One region of the Pseudoalteromonas xiamenensis genome, then DNA from elsewhere that is predicted to be linked to it. Evidence: predicted binding sites of a transcription regulator. Region 1 holds the regulator's gene; the other holds the start of a gene.
What was found. Region 1 encodes NrdR, which represses ribonucleotide reductase genes. Its sites were predicted from a motif close to AAACACNANATNTNGTGTTT; they were not measured.

Region 2: nrdA (class 1a ribonucleoside-diphosphate reductase subunit alpha) is a predicted target of NrdR. The motif match lies at 6,009-6,028, and genes of this name have one in related genera.

The regions. Positions count from the first base shown of each region.
Region 1 covers NZ_CP099917.1:2,934,642-2,942,296, reverse strand. Annotated here, with positions in the region: gene thiL (thiamine-phosphate kinase) at 1-25, opposite strand, end outside; gene nusB (transcription antitermination factor NusB) at 61-492, opposite strand; gene ribH (6,7-dimethyl-8-ribityllumazine synthase) at 512-976, opposite strand; gene ribBA (bifunctional 3,4-dihydroxy-2-butanone-4-phosphate synthase/GTP cyclohydrolase II) at 1,120-2,244, opposite strand; gene NI389_RS13610 (riboflavin synthase) at 2,282-2,938, opposite strand; gene ribD (bifunctional diaminohydroxyphosphoribosylaminopyrimidine deaminase/5-amino-6-(5-phosphoribosylamino)uracil reductase RibD) at 2,941-4,023, opposite strand; gene nrdR (transcriptional regulator NrdR) at 4,058-4,510, opposite strand; gene glyA (serine hydroxymethyltransferase) at 4,592-5,848, opposite strand; gene thrC (threonine synthase) at 6,097-7,386, opposite strand; gene thrB (homoserine kinase) at 7,401-7,655, opposite strand, start outside.
Region 2 covers NZ_CP099917.1:135,496-143,150, reverse strand. Annotated here, with positions in the region: gene aroA (3-phosphoshikimate 1-carboxyvinyltransferase) at 1-230, opposite strand, end outside; gene serC (3-phosphoserine/phosphohydroxythreonine transaminase) at 230-1,312, opposite strand; gene gyrA (DNA topoisomerase (ATP-hydrolyzing) subunit A) at 1,487-4,186, opposite strand; gene ubiG (bifunctional 2-polyprenyl-6-hydroxyphenol methylase/3-demethylubiquinol 3-O-methyltransferase UbiG) at 4,368-5,078, shown strand; gene NI389_RS00600 (HAD family hydrolase) at 5,078-5,737, shown strand; gene nrdA (class 1a ribonucleoside-diphosphate reductase subunit alpha) at 6,103-7,655, shown strand, end outside.

The DNA.
Region 1 (7,655 bases):
GATTAATTAACTCAAATTCCTTCATACACAAAAAAGCCGGCCTACGCCGGCTCTCCTGAATTATTGCTTGGCAGAAAACTCTTTTGAACGAAGTAGTTTCACTGCTTTATCAAGCACACCATTAACGAATTTATGACTGTCTTCAGCACCGAACATTTTTGCGAGTTCAATACCTTCGTTAATAGCCACTTTGTAAGGGACATCTTCACGGAACTTAAGCTCATACGCACTCAAACGAAGGATAGCGCGCTCAACCATGTCTAAGTCATCAAACGGACGTGATAAATGTGGAGATACCACTTCGTCTAGTTGCTTTTGATTTACTACAACACCACGAGCAATATCTTTAAAGTATTCAACATCGATTTTTGATACGTCGTTTTCGATCAACATTTGCTGTTCGATGTCTGCAATCGGGTTACCACTTAGCTGCCATGAGTACACTGCTTGTAGTGCTAAAACTCGTGCTTTACGTCTCGCTGCTGGTTTCACTTAAATTCCTCTGAGATTCTTAAATAAGATCTAGTACGTTTACCATTTCTAGCGCACTAAGTGCAGCTTCGCCACCCTTATTGCCCATTTTAGTGCCCGCACGTTCAATTGCTTGCTCGATGCTTTCTGTTGTAAGCACACCAAATGCAACTGGAACATCATAATCAAGCGAGACACTCGCAAGACCTTTGTTTGATTCATTCGCAACCAAATCAAAATGAGGTGTACCACCACGAATAATTACACCTAACGCAATAATTGCGTCGTGTTCTTTTTTCATCGCAAGGCGCTTAGCTGCCAATGGCAGTTCAACCGCACCAGGCACATAAACGACTGTAATATCTTCGTCCTTCACACCACCTACTCGTTTAAGCTCGTCAACCGCTCCGTCTAACAAAGCACGACCAATAAAGTCGTTAAAACGAGAGATTACAATGGCAAACTTTTTACCCGGTGCGTATTTATTACCTTCGATGATTTTCATTCGCTGTTCCTAATTATATCTGAGCAATAGCCAAATAGACGCGCATAATAGCACATAAAAGTTAAGTTCGCCTACTGTGTAAAACCGTAGGCGATGATTCTAATTCTTCATTCTAAACTGAACGAAATGAGATGAGTGAAAACTTACTCGGTGTAACCTTCTGGTGCTACGTATTCCACCACTTCAAGGTGGAAGCCTGACAGCGCATGATACTTCTTCGGTAAACTCATCAGACGCATTTTTTGGATACCCAAATCAGCCAGAATTTGTGAACCCACCCCCACCGTGCGTGAGGTACCTTGGAATTTGTTCACTGACACGTGTTCGCCCGCATCTTGCTTAGCAAAATTCTTCACAATCGCTTCTAAATCAGACGTACGCTCTTGCTTTGCCAAAATGACCAATACGCCGTTGTTTTGTGCGATATGTTGCATTGCAGACGTAAGGCCCCAGCTACGTTCCCCTCCTCGGCTTGACTGCAAAATATCGTTGAATGTACTTTGCAAGTGAACACGCACGAGCGTTGGAGTCTCAGCAGTTACTTCACCTTTAATGAGTGCGTAATGAAGTTGGTTATCAATGGTGTCTTTATAGGTGACTAAATCGAACTCACCATATTCAGTTGGCAATTTGCAAACAGCCACTTTCTCAATCGTCGTTTCATTTAAATTACGGTATTCAATCAGATCCGCGATGGTCCCAATTTTAATACCGTGCTCTTTTGCAAACACTTCAAGTTCTGGACGACGAGCCATAGTGCCATCTGGATTAAGAATTTCAACGATAACGGAAGAAGGCTCAAGACCCGCTAAGCGCGCTAAATCACAACCTGCTTCTGTGTGACCGGCACGCGTTAATACGCCACCTGGCTGCGCCATGATTGGGAAAATATGACCAGGTTGAACGATATCCTCTGGCACTGCACCTTTAGCAACTGCAGCTTGTACTGTCCGCGCTCTATCCGCGGCTGAAATACCCGTTGTTACGCCTTTCGCCGCTTCAATCGACACGGTGAAATTTGTTGAGAACTGCGCACCGTTTGACTTGACCATTAAAGGTAGATTTAATTGTTTGCAACGCTCTTGAGTCATCGTTAAACAAATCAATCCTCGGCCATAGGTTGCCATGAAATTGATAGCTTCAGGGGTAATATGTTCGGCCGCCATGACCAAATCCCCTTCGTTTTCACGGTCTTCGTCATCCATTAAAATGACCATTTTACCGGCTTTAATGTCTTCGATAATTTCTTTTACGCTATTTAATGCCATGTTTTACCTACGCTTTAAGGTCTGCTCAACTCTATAACTAGCGAATAAAGCCAGCCTGTGCAAGCAAACTCGTTGTGAGAGTCGATTCTGATTTAACGGTGTCGTCCTTTCCAAGCAAGCGCTCTAAATAGCGTGCTATTTGGTCGACTTCAAGATTCACTTTGGTGCCTACTTTAAAATCCGCAATGGTTGTCTCTTGGGCCGTGTGCGGAACAATGGTCAGCTTAAAGCGGTCATCCTCAATGGCATTGACCGTCAAACTAATCCCATCAATTGCGACAGATCCCTTGTAAGGAATGTATTTTATCAAGTGGGATGGTGCTTTTAACCAATACTCGGTCGCTCTCGCATTCGGTGTGACTGCCACAATGTCTGCAACGCCATCAATATGTCCTGAAACCAAATGTCCACCTAAGCGAGAAATAGGTTGCAGCGCTTTTTCCAAATTAACCGTTTGTCCAATTTTATAGTCGCCAAAACGCGTCAGTGATAGCGTTTCATTCGACACATCAGCACGAAAACCATCTGAAAATTTTTCAACCACGGTTAAACATACGCCATTGGTCGCAATACTATCGCCCAGATGAACGTCTGCCATATCAAGGTTGCTGCTTTTTACTCGCACAGACAGGTCGCCCTGTTGCAATTTCAACTCGCTTAAATGACCTGTTGCTTCGATGATACCTGTAAACATAATTACCTAGCTTGTCTTGCGTGAATTCGAAGATCAACGCCGATTGATTGAACGTGTGTAAACTCCAATGCCATTGCATCAGATAAGTGAGCAAGTGGTTTTGTTGCAAAAAGGCCTTTACTGCCTTCGCCTAAAATTTTTGGAGCTAGATAAACAATGTACTCGTCAATGAGGCCTTCTGCATGGAATACACCTGACAATGTTTGTCCTGCTTCCAACCAGACACGGTTGACGCCTCGTGCAGCAAGTACTTTCAAAAGCGCAAGGCAATCCACCTTACCATTTTTTGCTTCTACGACGATTTCTTCCACGAAATGTGGCCACGGTGATACATTTTCAATAGCGGAAGGAGTTGTTCGCACAAGAATTATCGCCGACTCACAGGAAAATAAGGCAAGTTCAGGTGTCAGTCGATTATTTGAGTCAAGGATCACACGAATTGGTTGTCTGGGTTCTGTTTGTAAATCTGGATAAAAATGCTCTCGCACATTTAATTTAGCATTATCAGCAAGGACAGTATCAGCACCGCTAATAATCGCGCAACTTTGTGCACGAAACTGTTGAACGTCCATTCTCGCGTCCGCAGACGTGATCCATTTACTTTCACCATTGCTTAACGCTGTTTTGCCATCGAGACTGGCCGCGAGTTTACAACTGACGAATGGCAAGCCCAGTTCCATTCGTTTAAAAAAGCCTTCATTTAAGGCTCGCGCATCACTTTCAAGTAAGCCAAACGCAGTCTCAATGCCCGCGACTTCAAGCATTGCTAACCCTTTTCCTGCGACTTGTGGATTTGTATCCACCATGGCTGCAATAACTTTGCTTATCCCAGCGTCAATTAGACCCTTCGCGCACGGTGGAGTGCGTCCATAATGACTGCAAGGCTCTAATGTCACATAGGCTGTAGCACCGACAGCTTTCTCTTTCGCCATACGAAGGGCGTGCACTTCTGCATGCGGCTCACCAGCACGAATGTGAAAACCTTCACCAACAACTTCATTATTGTTCACAATGACACAACCGACATTAGGATTCGGTGTCGTGGTAAATTGTCCTTGCTTGGCGAGCTCAATCGCTCTTCGCATGTATTGTTCATCTAGTGAAGAAAATGCCGACACGTTAGTGCTCTCCTAACTTCGCAATTTCTTCGCCAAATTCTTTGATGTCTTCAAAGGAACGATAAACTGAAGCAAAGCGTACATACGCAACTTTATCTAGACGCTTGAGCGCTTCCATAATCAGTTCACCGATAAAATGACTAGACACTTCTCGTTCGCCAGTTGCTCGCAGTTCAGATTTGATTTTATGAATAACTTCTTCAATTTGTTCCGTACTAACCGGCCTTTTTTCCAAGGCTCTATGCAAGCCATTCAAGAGTTTATCTTCATTAAATGGCTCTCTAGAACCATCTTGCTTGATCACTCTTGGCATCACTAATTCAGCGCCTTCAAACGTCGTAAAACGTTCATGGCATTCAATGCATTCACGTCGACGCCTGACTTGATAGCCTTCTCCAACCAAACGCGAATCAATCACTTTAGTTTCTTTAGCTGTACAAAAAGGACAATGCATATGAAGTAGTTCCTTGAAAAAGAAAAGGCCGCTAAACAGCGGCCTTTATCATAACAAAAATCAACTCAGTTGTTAGCGTAATTACGCGTAAACTGGGAATTTTGCACAAATTGCTTTTACTTTCTCACGTACTGCAAGTTGTACAGACTCATCCGCGATGTTGTCTAGAATGTCACAAATCCAACCTGCAAGTTCACTTGCTTCTGCTTCTTTAAAGCCACGGCGTGTGATTGCTGGCGAACCAATACGCAAACCTGATGTAACGAACGGTGAACGTGGGTCATTTGGCACAGAGTTCTTGTTTACTGTGATATACGCATTACCTAACGCAGCATCAGCATCTTTACCTGTGATGTCTTTCTTGATTAGGTCAAGAAGGAACAAATGGTTATCTGTTTTACCTGATACGATGTCATAACCACGAGCTTGCATTACTGCAACCATTGCTTGCGCGTTTTTAACAACTTGCGTTTGGTACGTTGTGAATTCTGGTTGTAGTGCTTCTTTGAACGCAACTGCTTTCGCGGCGATAACGTGGCACAGAGGACCACCTTGGCCACCTGGGAATACGGCACTGTTTAACTTTTTATAGATTTCTTCATCGCCACATGCAGACAGGATCAAACCACCACGAGGACCAGCTAACGTTTTGTGTGTTGTTGTTGTTACAACGTGTGCGTGTGGTAGCGGGCTTGGGTAGATACCTGCCGCAACAAGACCTGCAACGTGCGCCATATCAACAAGTAAGTATGCACCTACTTTATCTGCGATCTCACGGAATTTAGCCCAATCAACGATGCCTGAGTAAGCAGAAAAACCACCGATGATCATTTTTGGTTTGTGCTCAAGCGCTAGCGCTTCAACTTGCGCGTAATCAATTTCACCTGTTTCAGCGTTCAAACCGTATTGGATTGCGTTGTATGACTTACCTGAGAAATTTACGTGCGAACCATGAGTTAAGTGACCACCATGCGCAAGGCTCATACCTAGAACGGTATCATGTGGTTGAAGTAACGCTTGGAAAACCGCTGCGTTTGCTTGTGAACCTGCGTGAGGTTGAACGTTTGCGTAATCACACTTGAATAATTCACATGCACGGTCAATTGCCAATTGTTCAACAACGTCAACGTGCTCACAACCGCCATAATAACGCTTACCTGGATAACCTTCAGCGTATTTGTTTGTTAACTGAGAACCCTGAGCTTCTAAAACGCGTGGGCTACAGTAGTTTTCAGATGCGATAAGCTCGATGTGCGATTCTTGACGAGCGGTTTCCGCTTCAATCGCTGCAAACAATTCTGAATCAAAATCAGCGATGTTCATGCTACGTTCTAACATGGGGTCTCCTAGGTACACGTATATTGTGAAAAGCCGTATTGTACGCCTAAATTGACCACTTGCCTACGCAAACGGGGCGTAACTTGAGTGAACATATTTAATCAAGGATTGAATTTATTTCACAGTCTTTTGACAATGATATTTTTTAATTTAAACATTTATAAAAATTATAAAAACAACCAAACTAAATAAATATTTTAAATGTAGCAACAAAAAGAGGCCTGTTGGCCTCTTGTACAACAATGGGGTTATTGCACCGCGAGCTTTGCGTAAACCGCCGCTTTTAACTCGGCGTAGTCCGCTTTCAACGGTTCCGCCAGACAAGGCTTAGCCAAGGCGTCAGACAAGGCCTTTGGCAGCTCTATGTCCGTGCCAAGGACTTCATCAACAGAGTCTTTAAATTTGGCTGGATGTGCTGTCGCAAGGAAAATCGAACTCGCGTTCGCAAGCTCATCTTCAACCATGCCTTTGTAAGCGATCGCAGTATGAGGTTCGACTAAATAACCCATTTCATGGAGTGTGTGCATCGCTTGTTTCGTTTCTTGTTCAGATACTGAACGTGAAAAAAAGTCATGCTTTGAGAACATTGTTTCTTTTAGCATTTGTTCCACTCGCGGCCAGTTATTAGGTTTGCTCACATCCATTGCGTTCGACAGTGATTCTTTCGTTGCATTTGGTGACCATGTATTGTCAACCAAATAACGTGGAACCGTATCATTTTGGTTTGTCGTAGCGCTGAGTCTTTGAATAGGTAAACCGATAACCGCAGCAATCATCGCGGCACATACATTACCAAAATTACCGCTAGGCACAGAAACATGGACACTATTACGCTTATCTTCCGGCAACTGAGCAACAGCCTCAAAGTAATAACAAACTTGCGCAAGTAGACGACTTATATTGATCGAATTCGCCGAGTTCAAACCAAGCTTCTGCTTCAATTCCTCATCCAAAAACGCCTCTTTTACCAACGCTTGGCAATCATCAAAACTGCCATCGACTGCGTAGCAGTGGATATTCTCACCCAAAGTTGTGAACAGCTTTTGTTGTGCGAGAGAAATTTTGCCTTCAGGGTATAAGATCACCACATCGACATTTGGCTTTTTATAAAATGCATGGGCAACAGCTGCCCCTGTATCACCACTGGTTGCCGTTAAAATAGTTACTCGCTCGCCTTCGCTAAACAGGCTTACGCATTCCGCCATAAAACGACCACCAAAATCTTTAAACGCCAACGTTGGACCATGGAACAGTTCTAAACAATATGTATTTTTTGCAACATTAACTAACGGCGCAGGAAAATTAAACGCACGTGACACCATGTCGCTCAACACATCCTTTGATAGCTCATCACCAATTAAATGACTCAGAATTTTTGCACTGCGTTCCGCAAAAGGCAGACTGAGCAAGGCGGATACTTGACTAAGAGGAGCTAACGTTTGCGGGAAAAATACACCTTGCTCTCGCCCTAGACCGATTTTAACGGCTTCAACAAACGAAACCTGTTGAGACGCATCTTTTAAATTAAATAAGTTCATATTTTTTATCCTTGTTACAACTCGCGAGTGCCAAAATGATCGAGCTTACATATGTGACTAAAACCCTGCTCGTTAAGATAATTTTCCTGTAACCACTGCTCACATTTCTCTGCTGCTTGTTGGCTTTTGCAAATTGAAAATAATGTTGGACCCGCACCAGAAATACTGACCAATTCAGCACCTAAACTCGGTAATGCGGCTTTCGCTTCTGCAAACCCTGCTATCAGTTCAGCTCGGTATGGCTCAGCGACTGGATCTTCCATAAGCTC
Region 2 (7,655 bases), 880 kb from region 1:
CCATTTACTAGTGCTTCCGTTTTTTCTTCGTTTAACGTTACTGATACGCCCATTTGTTCCAGAGCGCCAAGCATATGACGAATATCATCACTGTCGAGCAGGTTGGTAACTTTAGTTTGGCCTTTACACAACGCTGCAAGCAATAAAATACGGTTCGATAAGCTTTTTGAACCGGGTAGCGTGACAATCCCATTTACTTTGGAAATCGGTTTTAGTCGCAATTGCTCCATCAACTGTTCTCCTTGGCAAATTGTTCCATGAAGGAAACTAGCGCTCGAACACCTTCAACAGGCATCGCGTTGTAGATACTTGCTCGCATGCCACCAACAATACGATGTCCTTCTAGCGCTACCAGTCCCGCTTGCTCTGCTTGAGATAAAAAGGCTTCATTTAACGCATCGTCCTTTAGCCAAAATGGAACATTCATTAACGAACGACAGTGAACTGCTACCTTGTTGCTATAAAAATCAGATTGATCAATGTAGTCATACAGGATCTGCGCTTTTTCTCGATTTCGCGCTTCCATCTCTTTGACGCCACCAATAGATTCTAAATGTTTGAATACCTCTGCAGCCAAATACCAGGCGAACGTCGGGGGCGTGTTGTACATACTGCCTTGCTGAGCTTCCAATGCATAGTCAAGGATCGATGGTTTTACTAATCCCTTTCGTGCCAATAACGTTTTCTTGATGATTACAATACAAAGACCCGATGGGCCGATGTTTTTCTGGGCGCCAGCGTAAATCAAATCAAAGTCATTTACGTTGATTTCACGAGATAAAATGTTCGATGACATATCGGCCACAATCGGCGCGGTTGGATGTGACGGGACATCAAATATCTCGATGCCATCGATTGTTTCATTTGGGCAATAATGAATAAATGACGCTGCTTCAGGTAATGTCCATGCTGAAACTGGCGTAATGCTAAATTTACCGTCGACATCGTTACGAATATCAATTCCTTGGGCTTCTAGGTATTTTGCCCCTTCGGTAGTGGCGCCTTTAGACCAAATACCATTTTCAATGTAAACGCCAGGCAAGCCATCTTCGCTCAAGTTTAAAGGTACTGCTGCAAATTGGCCTCGACCGCCACCATGCATAAACAACACTTCGTATTCGTCGGAGATGTTCATCAATCTGCGTAGGCTCGCTTCACATTCTTTCACCATCGCTAAGAATGGTTTAGAACGGTGACTGACTTCCATCACTGAAACACCAAGTCCTTGCCAATCAAGAAACTCCTGCTGTGCCTTTTTCATTACTTCTGGCGGTAACATCGCAGGGCCTGCGCAAAAATTATAAACCGTCATTATTTTCCTCATTCCTAATAGTGACTTTGTGGATGGTTAGAAAAGTAGATTAACTTCTCATTCCTGATTCAATACACTAACTCATCGTGCGTCACTCATTTTTTGATAAACAAATGACGCAGAGTGACCAGTGTACAAAACGAAAAAAGCGGCCGAAGCCGCTTTTAAAACTGGTTATTCCGGTGCCTGTTCTTCATTCACCGTCTCAGGTGCATCGTCAACACCATCAACCTGTTCAACACCTTCCTCAAACGGAAGGTCTTCAACCTCAATCTCATCGATACGTTGTAAACCAACTACTTGTTCGCCGTCAATAGTACGGATCAAAATAACACCTTGTGTATTTCGTCCTACAACCGAAACTTCGTTAACTCGAGTACGTACCAACGTGCCTCGATTAGAGATAAGCATGATTTCATCATTATCTAGAACCTGAACAGCGCCAACAACTTTGCCGTTACGTTCAGACACTTTGATTGACACAACGCCTTGCGTTGCACGACCTTTAATTGGGTATTCTTCAAGTGGCGTACGTTTACCGTAACCATTCTCGGTTACCGTCAAGATTGGACCGTCGTTTTTCGGCACAATCAGTGAGACCACTTTTTGATCATCCGCTAGTCGAATGCCACGCACACCCGTTGCAGTACGACCCATTGGCCTTACGCCTTTGAAGATAATTTCAGGGTTGCCATTTTCATCAAAAATCGGATTGCCGTCTTCATCTGTCGCTTGTGATTCTTCAGCTTCTTTAAAGCGAACCACTTTACCAGCATCCGAGAACAACATAATTTCTGAACTACCATCAGTGATATCAACACCAATGAGGCTATCGCCCTCTTTCAAGTTAATCGCAATGATACCGCTTGAACGTTGACGAGAATATTCAATTAGCGACGTCTTCTTAACCGTACCATCTGCTGTCGCCATGATTACGTATTTGTTTTCTTCATATTCACGAACAGGAAGAATAGCGGTAATACGTTCATCAGCTTCAAGTGGCAATAAGTTAACAATTGGCTTACCACGCGCGGTACGAGAAGCGAGTGGTAGTTGATATACTTTCAACCAATACAAGCGACCTGAGGTTGAGAAACAAAGAATGGTATCGTGCGTGTTCGCAACTAGCAGACGTTCGATAAAGTCTTCGTCTTTCATTCGTGTTGCCGCTTTACCTTTACCACCACGACGTTGTGACTCATAGTCAGAAAGCGGTTGGTACTTCACATAGCCTTCGTGAGACAGCGTCACAACAACGTCTTCTTCAGTGATTAGATCTTCTAGGCTGATATCGTGTGCAGCCGCGCTAATTTCAGTGCGACGGCCATCACCGTATGTTTCTTTGATTTCAACAAGCTCGTCACGGATTACTTCCATCAAACGCTCTGGTGAACTTAAGATGTAAAGCAATTCAGCGATCAGATCTAGCAACTCTTGATATTCTGCAAGAATTTTCTCGTGCTCAAGACCCGTAAGCTTATGTAGACGTAAATCTAAGATAGCTTGTGCTTGTTGTTCAGAAAGGTAGTACACACCATCACGGATACCAAGCTCTGGCGCTAACCAATCTGGACGCGCAGCATTTTCTTCACCCGCCTTTTCAAGCATAGGGCGAACAGTACCCAAGTCCCAAGGACGTGAAATAAGTCCGATTTTTGCTTCGCTTGGACTTGGAGACTTACGAATAAGTTCGATGATTGGGTCGATGTTTGCAAGTGCAATCGCCAAACCTTCAAGTGTATGGGCACGATCTCTCGCTTTACGTAAATCATACACTGTACGGCGTGTTACTACTTCGCGTCGGTGAATGATGAACGCTTCCAACATTTCTTTGATGTTGAACAGTTTTGGTTGATTGTTAGCAAGCGCAACCATGTTGATACCAAACACAGTTTGCATTTGTGTTTGTGCATACAGGTTATTAAGTAGAACTTCACCTACTTCGCCGCGCTTAACTTCAATAACAATACGCATACCGTCTTTGTCAGACTCATCACGTAGCGCACTGATGCCTTCAATCTTCTTATCTTTAACTAACTCAGCAATCTTTTCTATTAGACGCGCTTTGTTAACTTGGTATGGGATCTCGTGAACAATGATCGTTTCACGGCCCGTTTTTTCATCTACCTCAATCTCTGCACGGGCACGAATGTAGATTTTGCCACGACCGGTTTTATACGCATCGATGATGCCTTTCTTACCGTTGATAATTGCAGATGTTGGGAAGTCAGGCCCAGGGATGTAGTCGATGATTTCTTCAATCGTCATATCCGGATTTTGAATAAGAGCCAAACAACCATTGATGACTTCCGTCAAGTTGTGTGGAGGTATATTTGTTGCCATACCAACCGCAATACCAGAAGAACCGTTGACCAATAAGTTAGGCACTCTGGTTGGCAAAACATCTGGGATTTGCTCTGTACCGTCGTAGTTAGGCACATAATCAACCGTTTCTTTTTCAAGATCGGCGAGTAGCTCGTGTGACAATTTCGACATACGGACTTCCGTATAACGCATTGCCGCAGCAGAGTCACCATCAACTGAACCGAAGTTACCTTGACCATCAACGAGCATATACCGCAACGAGAATGGCTGTGCCATACGTACGATTGTATCGTATACCGCACTATCACCATGAGGGTGATATTTACCGATTACATCACCTACAACACGTGCAGATTTTTTGTATGGTTTGTTCCAATCATTTTTAAGCTCATGCATCGCGAACAATACGCGACGGTGCACTGGCTTAAGACCATCACGAACATCAGGAAGTGCACGACCAACAATTACGCTCATTGCGTAATCTAGGTACGAGTTCTTGAGTTCGTCTTCAATATTGACTGGCAGGATTTCATTGGCGAGATCAGACATTTGACTCTACTTTCCTTCAGTGTCACTCACTTTTGTGTCAAACTTGCGACTCGTGAGCATGTTATTATTAAAATATGCAAAGGCCATCGTATCATAAATTTAAAGAATTTACAGGCCACAAAGTATGGGTTTTATAAAATACCCCCTTTAAAATGCGCTCAGATTAATCAGGAAGCTTTTTATGACCGAACATCAGAATGTGGATAGTGCTGAAATTGCGAAGTTTGAGGCGATTGCAGAACGTTGGTGGGACCGCGAGGGCGAATTTAAACCATTGCATGACATTAATCCGCTTCGTTTAGATTTTATTCAAAACAAGAGTAATGGCCTTTTCGGTAAAAAAGTACTCGATGTTGGTTGCGGTGGCGGCATTCTTACTGAAAGTATGGCCAAAGTTGGAGCGGACGCAACAGGTATTGACATGGGTCAAGAACCATTAAATGTAGCAAAGTTACACGCGCTTGAGGCTGGTGTTAACGTGACTTATCTGAAAACACCTGTAGAAGTTTTTGCTGACGAAAACCCTGCTCGTTTTGACGTAGTAACCTGCATGGAGATGTTAGAACACGTTCCTGATCCCGCTTCTGTCATCCTTGCCGTTGCTAAGCTCGTGAAACCCGGTGGACAAGTTTTCTTCTCTACTTTAAACAAAACAATAAAAGCCTATTTACTTGCTATTGTTGGCGCCGAAAAAATCATGAAGATTGTTCCTGATGGAACACACGACCATGATAAGTTTATTCGTCCAGCAACGTTGATTGATTGGGCAGAACAAGCTGACCTGAAAGTCAGAGCAAGCACGGGTATCGAATACTCTCCACTTTCTAAACAGTTCAAACTGAGCAAAGACGTGAGCGTTAACTATATTCTTCACTTTGAGAAACTTGCCTAATGCCGACTGCAAAACCTAGTGCAGTACTTTTTGATCTGGACGGTACATTACTTGATACCGCGCCAGATCTATTAAAAGCACTCAATGATATTCTAGAACAAGAAGGTTTAGACCCTATAAACGAGGTAGCATTTAGACCAACCGTCTCTGACGGTTCTAAGGCCATGTTAGAACTTGGTTTTGGTGATGAACTCAAATCACGGGATTTTGAATCACTTAAAACACGATTCTTATCGCTTTATGAAACGCTCGGTTGTACCCACTCCGTGTTGTTTGACGGAATTGATTTGCTTATTTCGGGATTGATTGCCAACAAAATCAACGTTGCAATTGTTACAAACAAACCTACTTTCCTGACCGTACCCATTGTTAAAAGCATAACAACTCTTTCAAGAATACCGGTCGTGATCTGCGGTGATACGTTAGCACGCGCTAAACCGCACCCAGATCAATTATTGCATGCATGTGATCAATTAAACGTAAACCCGTCCAACTGTTGGTATATTGGGGACGCAGAAAGAGATGTACAAGCCGCTAAAGCTGCAGGAATGAAATCCATCGTGGCGATGTGGGGATACGTTCCTAGTACAAAGGTTGCACAAACTTGGAACGCGGATCAATATGCTACTAACCCATCTGATATTTTTCACAATATATAGTGACATTAAACCCACTTAATACTATATATTGTGTTGTGAACGATTTTTGCTCGATGTGCTGGCGAATTAAAAATCACTTAATTTACAGAGTAAAAAAAAGCGAAAAAAAGATTTTCGCGAGTTGATTTTTAATTTTTTTACTTTGAACTAAAGTTCAAAGGTTAGTGAGCACTAACGAAAATGGATTATCCCAATGTTATCCACAATCGTGGCCGGATCTGTCCCTTGCAAAAAAAGATCAACCACTCTATCTTGTGATCCTCGGTTTGTGGAGCACCATATATAGTGGTGAAATGCTAAACAAATTTTAGCCCCGTGCGCAAATCATAAAAACACAGTCATTCCTAAGGGATACAGGCACAACTATGAACCAACAGCTATCAGTCACTAAAAGAAACGGCCGCAAAGAGCCGTTGGATCTTGATAAGATCCATCGCGTTATAGAATGGGCAGCAGAGGGATTAGACAATGTCTCTGTTTCACAAGTAGAGCTTAAATCGCACATCCAGTTTTATGATGGCATTCGTACAGAAGACATCCATGAAACAATTATCAAAGCCGCTGCTGACTTAATCTCGAAAGAAACTCCTGATTATCAGTACCTTGCTGCGCGCCTTGCTGTTTTCCACTTACGCAAGAAAGCCTATGGTCAATTCGAACCACCGCGTCTGTACGATCACATCGTTACGATGGTGGAAGATAACCGTTATGATCGCCATTTATTGGTAGACTACACGAAAGAAGAGATTGAACAGCTTGAAGGTTTTCTTGATCATAGTCGCGATCTTAATTTCAGCTACGCCGCGGTAAAACAACTAGAAGGTAAATACCTAGTTCAAAACCGAGTGACTGGCCAAATCTATGAAAGCGCTCAATTCCTTTATATGCTTGTGTCTGCGAGCTTGTTCTCAGGCTACGATAAAACGTCGCGCTTAGACTATATCCGCCGTTTTTATGATGCGGTATCGACATTCAAAATTTCGTTACCTACGCCTATTATGGCTGGGGTTCGTACACCAACGCGTCAATTTAGCTCGTGTGTTCTTATTGAATGTGACGATAGCCTTGATTCAATCAACGCAACATCTTCTGCAATAGTGAAATACGTTTCACAACGCGCTGGGATTGGTATTAACGCTGGTCGCATTCGTGCTCTTGGTAGCCCAATTCGCAATGGCGAGGCTTACCACACTGGCTGTATTCCATTTTACAAACACTTCCAAACCGCGGTTAAGAGCTGTTCTCAAGGCGGTGTTCGTGGTGGTGCAGCTACCCTATTCTATCCATTATGGCACTTGGAAGTTGAAAACTTACTGGTATTGAAAAACAACCGTGGTGTTGAAGAAAACCGTGTACGTCATTTGGATTATGGTGTTCAGTTTAACAAACTAATGTACTCTCGCTTGATTAAAGACGAGTACATTACTCTGTTCAGCCCATCTGACGTACCTGGACTCTACGACTCATTCTTCCAAGACCAAGCTAAGTTTGAAGAATTGTACGTTAAGTATGAACAAGACGAGTCGATCCGTAAAAAGCGCATTAAAGCAATTGAGCTCTTCTCAATGTTTGCTCAAGAGCGTGCTAATACAGGCCGTATCTACTTGCAGAACGTTGACCACTGTAATACTCACAGTCCGTTTGACCCGGTGATTGCGCCTATTCGTCAATCTAACTTGTGTTTAGAAATCGCGTTACCAACTAAACCGTTGAACAATGTAAATGACCCTGAAGGTGAAATTGCATTGTGTACGCTATCAGCGTTCAACTTGGGTGCGATTCAATCTCTTGATGAGTTAGAAGAACTAGCTGAGCTTGCAGTTCGTGCACTTGATAACTTGCTTGATTATCAAGACTACCCTGTACCTGCAGCCTTCAACGCGACAATGGGCCGCCGCACGCTTGGTATCGGTGTTAT